Regions from separate parts of the Mesorhizobium sp. M4B.F.Ca.ET.214.01.1.1 genome, predicted to be linked through region 1. Evidence: predicted binding sites of a transcription regulator. Region 1 holds the regulator's gene; each other region holds the start of a gene.
What was found. Region 1 encodes PhoB, which activates phosphate uptake and scavenging genes when phosphate is short. Its sites were predicted from a motif close to TGTCATNNANCTGTCAT; they were not measured.
Positions count from the first base shown of each region.

Region 1 (2,199 bases):
GAGAATGACTGCAACATGATGGCGGTGGCCTTGCAGTGGCGCGATCCCGAGCGGTACCGCGACGACTTCATTGCCATCCTGCTCTCGCACGGCATCGGCATGGGGCTGGTGCTGAAGGGAGAGCTGTTCACCGGCACCCATTCCTCCGGCGGCGAATTCGGCCACATGATCCACCGGCCGGGCGGCGCGCTCTGCCGCTGCGGCCGGCGCGGCTGCGTCGAGGCCTATGCCGGCAACTATGCGATCTGGCGCAATGCCAAGCAGATGGGCGAGGACGCCGAGCCGGTCGATGTCAGCGACGCCGACATGCGCTCGCTCGCCGCCAGGGCGCGCGCCGGCGACGGCCCGGAGCGCCAGGCCTACCGCAAGGCCGGCGAGGCGCTCGGCTTCGGCCTCGGCAGCCTGTTCGCGCTGATCGATCCAGCTCCCGTCGCCATGGTCGGCGTCAGCGCCGCCGCCTTCGATCTGATCGAGCCGGCGCTGCGCGAGGCGATCGCCCAGACCGCCGGCGGCCAGCATTCGAAGTCGATCTCCTTCGACACCGAGCCGAACGAATTGCCGCTCATCCGCGAAGGCTGCGCCATGCGCGCACTGACCTTCGTCGACCAGGAGATTTTCGCGCCGGGCGTGCAGGTGAAAGGCGGCGCCACCGGGAAGAACGTGGCCTGAGCGTCAATCTTCCCTGATCGCGTAGCCCGCGCCCCGGATGGTGCGGATGACGTCAGGCATGCGGCCATTGTTGACCGCCTTGCGCAGGCGGCCGACATGCACGTCGACCGTGCGCTCGTCGATGTAGATCGTCTCGCCCCAGACATTGTCGAGCAGCTGGCTGCGCGAGAACACCCGGCCGGGATGCCGCATCATGAATTCGAGCAGGCGGAACTCGGTCGGTCCGAGCCGGATTTCGCTCTTCTTGCGGTACACCCGGTGCGACTCGCGATCGAGCACGATGTCGCCGACCTTCAGCATGCTGGACAGGACTTCCGGCTTGGCGCGGCGCAGCAGCGCCTTGACGCGCGCCATGAACTCCGGCGTCGAGAACGGCTTGACCAGATAGTCGTCGGCGCCGGTGGAGAGGCCGCGCACCCGGTCGCTTTCCTCGCCGCGCGCCGTCAGCATGATGATCGGCAGCCGCTCGGTCTCCGGCCGCATCCTGAGGCGCCGGCAGAGCTCGATGCCGGAAACCGCCGGCACCATCCAGTCGAGCACCAGGAGGTCGGGCACGTTTTCCTGCAGCCGGATTTCGGCCTCGTCGCCGCGTGTCACCACCTCGACCTGGTAGCCTTCCGATTCAAGATTGTAGCGGAGCAGCACCCCCAGCGGCTCCTCGTCCTCCACCACCATGATGCGTGGCGCGATCATCGGCCCGTCACCCTTCTTCTCAGGCCGGCGCCGACATCGCCGTCTCGTCCAGCTTCGGACGATTGGCGGGCAGTTGCTGGCCGGTCAGCACGTAGTAGGCGTTCTCGGCGATGTTGGTGACATGGTCGCCGATGCGCTCCAGATTCTTGGCGCAGAACAACAGATGCGTGCAAGCGGTGATGTTGCGCGGATCTTCCATCATGTAGGTCAAAAGTTCGCGGAACACCGAGGTGTATTTAACGTCGATGCGCTCGTCGTCGTTGCGGAGCTTGGCAAGCGCCGCGGCATCAGCGGCGGCATATTCCTCGATGACCCCCTGCACCTGGATCAGCACCAGCTGCGCCATGCCGTCGATGGAATGCGAAAGGTCGCGCGGCGTGACGCTGAGACCGACGGTGCCGACGCGCTTGGCGATGTTCTTGGCGAGGTCGCCGATGCGTTCGAGGTCGCCCGCCATGCGGATCGAGCCGACCACGGCGCGCAGATCGTTGGCCATCGGCTGCCGCTTGGCGATCAGTGTGATGGCGCGGTCGTCGAGTTCGCGCTGGCGCGCGTCCATGATGGCGTCGTCGGACACCACGCGCTGCGCCAGGGCGTTGTCGGAATTGAGCAGCGCCCGCGTCGAGCCGGCGACCATCGAGCGGGCGAGATCGCCCATGTCGGAGATCAGCTTGCTGATGGCGCCGAGATCCTCGTCGAAAGACGCAACCGTATGATGTTCACCCATGATCCTGTCCTCGTGCTTGGAAATCAGCCGAACCGGCCGGTGATGTAGTCCTGGGTGCGCTTGTCGTCGGGGTTGGTGAACATCTTGTCGGTGGCGCCCTCCTCGACCAG
Region 1 is NZ_SRUX01000018.1:139,151-141,349, reverse strand. Features, by position in the region: gene EN857_RS29065 (ROK family protein) at 1-669, shown strand, start outside; gene phoB (phosphate regulon transcriptional regulator PhoB) at 673-1,362, opposite strand; gene phoU (phosphate signaling complex protein PhoU) at 1,382-2,089, opposite strand; gene pstB (phosphate ABC transporter ATP-binding protein PstB) at 2,113-2,199, opposite strand, start outside.

Region 2 (2,199 bases), on a different contig from region 1:
TCTCGAAGCCGAATTCGGCCTTCAAATGGTCGGCCAGGCACTGGTAGTTGCGCAGCCGGTCCGTCTCGTTCTCGCCACCGAGGATGCCGACGCGGAATTCCTTGACGTCGGCGGCATGAGCGGCGCTCGTCGCGATGGCGAGCAGTGATACGGCGCCAAAAACCATCTTCCTAAACATTTGGATCTCTCTCCTGTTGTTCCGGCCTCGCGCCGGCGACGTTCGAATTTTGACAGCTGCCTTTGACGCGGGCGGGCGATCCGGGTTGCTCGTTTGCTTGGCCATGATCCTTGCCGAACCGGTTGCCGCTCTTCGTCAGCGTGGACGGTTCGAAAGCATCGACTAGTAGCCGGGGAATGCGGGCTCGAGCGGTCCGGCGGATGCGGTGATCTTCGGCTTGAAGGTGACGCTGGTCGACGTGATGGCCTCGGAGATATCGGCGCCATTCGCATCCGCGCCATAGACGAGGCGCACGGCGTCGCGGTCGAGGTCCTCGGGCGCGCCATCGAACACGACCTTGCCGGCGGCCATCCCGATGATGCGGTTGCAATAGGCCCGCGCCGTGTCCAGCGTGTGCAGATTGGTGATGACGGTGATGCCTTCGCGTAGGTTGATGTCCTGCAGCGAGTCCATCACCACCTTGGCGTTGAGCGGGTCGAGCGAGGCGATCGGCTCGTCGGCGAGCAGCACCCTCGGCTGTTGCATCATGGCGCGCGCGATCGCCACGCGCTGCTGCTGGCCGCCGGACAGCGTGCCAGCCGGCTGCAGCGCGGTGCGGGCGATGTCGAGGCGTTCAAGCGCCGCAACCGCCTCGGCGCATTCGGTGCGCGAGAAAATGCCGAACAGATTGGACAGCGTCGAGCGGTGGTTTAGCCGGCCAAGCAGCACGTTGGTCAGCACGTCGAGGCGCGGCACCAGGTTGAACTGCTGGAAGATCATGGCGCAGTCGCGCTGCCAGCGCCTAAGCGGCGAGCCCTGCAGCGCCGAGACTTCGGCGCCGTCAAAAAAAATCGACCCCTGGCTGGGGTCGATGAGACGGTTGATCATGCGCAGAAGCGTCGACTTGCCGGCGCCGGAACGGCCGATGATGCCGACCATCTGGCCCTGCGGGATCGACAGGTCGACGGCGCTGACGGCGGTGTTCTTGCCGAATCGTCGGCTGACACCGCGGATTTCGAGCGTGGCAGAGGCTGCTGACATGGGGCTAGGCTCCAGTCCAGTCGGTTACAGGGTCTGTTAACCTTGGCTAGCGCAGCCCCATGAACCTGCGGTGTCGGATTGATGTCAGTTTTGTTACCGCCCACAGCTGCGCGGTAGCAGTCATCAGCCGAGGACCAGGAGCTCCTCGAAATGCTCCATGTCACGGAAGCTGCAAAAGGCCGCCGGGTGGAGTTCGATGACCGGCGCCTCGCGGTCGAGGAAGGACAGGCAGTCATCGAACAGATCCTGCCACGCCGCCGCCCGCTCGTCGGCAAGGCGGCGGATCTGGTAGGCGAAGGTGATGTGGAAGACGTAGGTGTCATGGTCGGGATGGCGATAGCCGAAGGGCACCGACAGCGCGTCGCGCCAGGCCTGGAGGATGCGCCGGTCTTCCTCCGAGGCGCCGGCGACGGTGAGGCCGTTCGGGGTGATACCGATGGCCTTGACCCTGAACGCGCCGCTCCCCGCGAAGCCCTTCAGGCGCTCCAGATAAAGGCGGGTCATGTCGTCGATGCTGGTGTCGAGCGGCACATCCCGAGGCCAATAGGGGAGCCGGCGGCGGCGCTCGATGATGCCCTGGAACAGCGTCATATGCAGGCTGGAGACCGGGGTGAAGACAAGCCGGTCGGCGTCGGGCATGGCGCGCATGCGCTCGCGCACTGCGACTACAGCGGCTTCGGAGGGTGAGCCGGCTACGAGATGGGAGACAACGGTGTTGCCAGGCTCGAACAGGAAATTGCCCGCCGTGTCGTAGCGGGTGCCGAGATGCACCGGCGGCGCGGGGTTGGTGCCTTCGAAGAAGCCGGCGAGCGAGGGTCTGGCTTTGTCGAGCATGGCGATCTCCCTGGCGAGATCGCCTCTTGTCCGACTCGTATGTCAAAGATGTGAATCTAGGGGCGTCGTCCTGGGCATAGGTATCGAAGCTAGCGGTCTCACTAGCAGTTGAGGCAGTTCTACCGGGAGATGGGCGCCAACACGAAGAGAATTAGCACCCCTACCGC
Region 2 is NZ_SRUX01000003.1:510,854-513,052, reverse strand. Features, by position in the region: gene phnD (phosphonate ABC transporter substrate-binding protein) at 1-178, opposite strand, end outside; gene phnC (phosphonate ABC transporter ATP-binding protein) at 341-1,198, opposite strand; gene EN857_RS08910 (DUF1868 domain-containing protein) at 1,322-2,032, opposite strand.
Region 2: the regulator PhoB is predicted to act here: its motif matches at 1,269-1,285, upstream of phnC (phosphonate ABC transporter ATP-binding protein).

Region 3 (2,199 bases), on a different contig from region 1:
TCGAACCTCAGTCGAAGACGCAAAAGAAGGTTCAGCCAGGGCCGCCGGAACACCGTTGCGAATTCCTTCAGCAAAGCGCGAAATTGTCCGGCCTGTGCGAATTGCATCTGTTTCCTGAGCCGCCTCTTTCCATCGGCCGAAAAGCCATGCGCGCTCGCCAGCAGGATCAGCTTGCCTACAAGGTCCGGGTACCGCGCGGCCACCTGCGTTGCGACAACGCCGCCATAGGAAATACCCATCAGGCTCGCTGGCTTCTTGAAGTCGGCGTCGATGATCTCCGCGATGTCTCTGGCCATGCCCTCGAGCGAAGGATCGGCTTTTGGAGCGGGATCGTAGCCAATCAGCACGAAGCTCGTGTTGGGTGGAAGGATACGGATGAGCCGTCTGGCATCCTTCTCCAGTCTTGATGGCCGGGGTTTCATCATGAACCCCTGACCGCCGTTGATGATGAGAAGGCTTTCCGGTCCTTGTCCAACTCTTGCGAACGGCAGCCGGCCCAGAAACAACCCTGTTTCAATTCTGTGCATCAAGCCGCTGCCTGGCGTGCGGTTGGGGCAGTGGCGGCCAAGCGTACGCGGCCACTAGTTCACCGTCCGCCGCGTGCCCGGCAGGTCGAGCGAGAAGGCGGGGATGGCGACATTGAACGTCTCGCCGCGCTTGTTGCGCATCGTATAGTGGCCGACCATGATGCCCGAAGGCGTCGAAAGCGGGCAGCCCGAGGTGTACTGGTAGCTGTCGCCGGGATTGAGTTCGGGCTGGTCGCCGACGACGCCTGCACCGCGCACCTCCTCCACCCGGCCGCTGCCGTCGGTGATGTGCCAGTAGCGCGAGAGCAGCTGCACGAATTCGTCCGAGCGGTTGTCGATTGTCACCTGGTAGCCCCAGACATAGCGGTTCTCTGAAGGATCGGAGCGATCCTCCAGATAGAACGGCCTCACCTGAACTTCGATGTTGCGCGTGACGGCGCGATACATGAGCTACCCCAACAATTCGGGAACTTTCGGCGCACTCCGCTGTCGGGTCAACGATGCGTGACGCCTGTCCCTTCCGCCTTATGCGCACGTGCCGGCAAACAATGTCATTTAAGTGACACACGACAATGATGGTGTGCACGGACCGTGCTGGGCGACTCAAGCGCTCTGTCGACCTGTTCAAGATGGCCATCTCCTGGCCGGCTTTTCCGGAGTGACCAGATCTCGATGGAACTGATCGCCATGGCCGCCGCCCTGCTTTCCATAGCTCTGCTTCTCTCAAATCTCGCCAGCATCCTGCTTGCTGCGCGCCGGCTGAAGCCGCCGCGCGGCATGGCCGCGCCCGTGGGCAGGACGCCGCCGGTGTCGATCGTCATCCCCTCGCGCGGCATCGAGCCGTTTACCGCGGAAACGCTGCAGCGCGCCTTCACGCTCGACTGGCCGCGCTACGAGCTGATCTTCTGCGTCGCCCATGCCGACGATCCGGTGGTCAAGCTGATAAACAGGGCAATTGCCCGGTTTCCCAAGGTGCCGGCCCGGCTGCTGGTCGGCGACGACCGCGTCAGCGCCAATCCGAAGCTGAACAATTGCGTCAAGGGCTGGGAGGCGACGCGCCACCACTGGGTGATCCTTGCCGATTCCAACGTGCTGATGCCGCGCGACTATATCCATAAGCTGATGGCCGCGTGGAGGTCCGATACCGGCTTGGTCTGCTCGACGCCGGTCGGCTCACGGCCGGACGGCTTCTGGGCCGAGGTCGAATGCGCCTTCCTCAACACGCTGCAGGCGCGCTGGCAATATGCCGGCGAGGCGCTTGGCCTCGGCTTCGCCCAGGGCAAGAGCATGCTGTGGAACAAGCCAATGCTCGACGCCAATGGCGGCATCCGCGCCCTTGCCGCCGAGATCGCCGAGGACGCTGCGGCGACCAAGCTGGTCAACGGCATTGGCCTTCGCGTCCATCTCGTCGCCTCGCCCTTCGAGCAGCCGCTCGGCGAGCGCAGGCTTGGCGAGATCTGGTCGCGCCAGGCGCGCTGGGCGCGGCTGCGCCGCGTCACCTTCCCGCTGTTCTTCGCGCCCGAGATCCTGACCGGTGCGGCGGTGCCGCTTGTCCTGGCACTGGTAGCGGCGGCCCAATTGGGCATCAGCCTGCCGGCCACAACGCTTTGCGTGCTGGCACTCGCCTACCTGCCGGAATGCGCGCTCGCATGGGCCAACGGCTGGCACCTGT
Region 3 is NZ_SRUX01000001.1:134,469-136,667, reverse strand. Features, by position in the region: gene EN857_RS00635 (alpha/beta hydrolase) at 1-527, opposite strand, end outside; gene apaG (Co2+/Mg2+ efflux protein ApaG) at 582-974, opposite strand; gene EN857_RS00625 (ceramide glucosyltransferase) at 1,200-2,199, shown strand, end outside.
Region 3: the regulator PhoB is predicted to act here: its motif matches at 1,077-1,093, upstream of EN857_RS00625 (ceramide glucosyltransferase).

Region 4 (2,199 bases), on a different contig from region 1:
ACCCTTCCGGCGATCAGACGTCGCTGCGGTCGAGCACCAGGTCGGCAGGCCCGAAGCGGCCCTTGGCCGTCAGCTGCTGGTGCCAATAGGGGTAGAGAACCGGCGGCCGGCTGACGGCGTCGAGCCGCGCCCGCTCATCGAAGGACAGCGTCAGGCTGGCGGCGGCGATGTTGTCCTTGAGCTGCGCCTCGCTGCGGGCGCCGATCACCAGCGACGACACCGCCGGCCGGCCGAGCAGCCAGGCGAGCGCCACCTGCGCGCCGGACACGCCCCTGGCCTTGCCGATGTCGACCAGCACGTCGACGATCCGCCACAGCCGGTCCTCGTCGCGGATCGGCGGTTCCGACCAGCCGCCGATCTGGCGGGCGGTCGGACTGTTGCGGTCGTATTTGCCGCTGAGCAGCCCGCCGGCGAGCGGGCTCCACACCAGCACGCCGAGCCCCTGGTCGACCGAGATCGGCAGCAGTTCGTATTCTGCCTCGCGCGCCTCCAGCGTGTAGTGGATCTGCTGGGTGACGAAGCGCGGCTGGTGGCTGCTGTCGCTGATGGCGAGTGCCTTCATCACCTGCCAGCCGGAATAGTTGGAGCACCCGACGTAGCGGATCTTGCCCTGGCTCACCAGCGTGTCGAGCGCGGCGACCGTTTCCTCGAGCGGCGTCACGCCATCCCATTCGTGCAGGAAGTAGATGTCGATGACGTCGGTCTTCAGCCGCTTCAGGCTCTTCTCGCACTCGCGGATCAGGTGGTGGCGCGACAGGCCCTCGTCATTGGGACCCTTGCCGATGCGCATGCGCGCCTTGGAGGCGATCAGCACATCGTCCTTGCGCTTGCCGCCGAGCGCCTCGCCGATGATCTCTTCCGAAATCCCGTTCGAATAGACGTTGGCGGTGTCGATGAGGTTGATGCCGGCATCGATGCAGAGGTCGATCATCCGGCTTGCTTCCTTGAGGTCGGTCCTGCCGACCGCCGCGAAGGCGCCGGCGCCGCCGAATGTCATGGTGCCGAGCGTCAATGTCGAAACCTTCAGCCCGGAACGGCCGAGTGTACGGTATTCCATTTGAGATCCTCGCAATCGCGTTGAGAGAGGCGCCACGAATGGGCAGCCCGAATAGGACAGCCTATTTGTAGGACAAGTTGCTCGGCTTGTCGCCCCATCGCGGCGACCGGTCGATCACATCTGGAGCAGCGGCATTGCAATAAAACCGTCATTGCCGGCCTTTATTGAAGTCGGCTCAGGATGGCGAACGGAGAAGCACGATGAGCGAACTGAAACCGAATTCCGGAGCCAGGGACTGGCTGGAAGCCGAACTCGCCGACACGCTCGACGAGGACTACGAGCTCGAGATATCGGAGCCGGCGCTGTCGCTCGAGATCGCCAAGATCTACAAGGAGTCGCATCCGCCCTCGATCGAACGCATGCAATATTTCCGAGACTTGCTGCGGCTCCAGTCCGAACTGATCAAGCTGCAGTCCTGGGTGGCCTATCACAAGAAGAAGGTCGTGGTGGTCTTCGAGGGCCGCGACTCCGCCGGCAAGGGCGGCGTCATCAAGCGCATCACGCAGCGGCTCAATCCGCGCATCTGCCGTGTCGTGGCGCTGCCGGCGCCGACCGAGCGCGAGAAATCGCAATGGTATTTCCAGCGCTACGTGCCGCATCTGCCGGCCGGCGGCGAGATCGTGCTGTTCGACCGCTCCTGGTACAACCGCTCCGGCGTCGAGCGGGTGATGGGCTTCGCCGGGCCGGACCAGGTCGAGGAGTTCTTCCACGACGTGCCGGAATTCGAGCGCATGCTGGTGCGCTCCGGCATCACCCTGGTCAAATACTGGTTCTCGATAACCGACGAGGAGCAGCAGATGCGCTTCCTGATGCGCATCCACGATCCGATGAAGCAGTGGAAGCTGTCGCCGATGGACCTGCAGTCGCGCGTGCGCTGGGAGCAGTATACCAAGGCCAAGGAAGAGACCTTCGCCCGCACCAACATTCCCGAGGCGCCATGGTTCATCGTCGAAGGCAACGACAAGAAGCGCGCCCGGCTGAACTGCATCGACCATCTCCTGCAGCAGTTTCCCTATGAGGAGGTGCCGCATGAGGAGATCACGCTACCGGAGCGCGTCTTCAACCCCGAATACGAGCGCCAGGTGCTGCCGCGCGAGCTTTACGTGCCGGAGAAGTATTAGCGTCTTCTCCTTCTCCCCGTT
Region 4 is NZ_SRUX01000013.1:114,916-117,114, forward strand. Features, by position in the region: gene EN857_RS24280 (glycosyl transferase family 90) at 1-1, shown strand, start outside; gene EN857_RS24285 (aldo/keto reductase) at 14-1,057, opposite strand; gene ppk2 (polyphosphate kinase 2) at 1,258-2,178, shown strand.
Region 4: the regulator PhoB is predicted to act here: its motif matches at 1,193-1,209, upstream of ppk2 (polyphosphate kinase 2).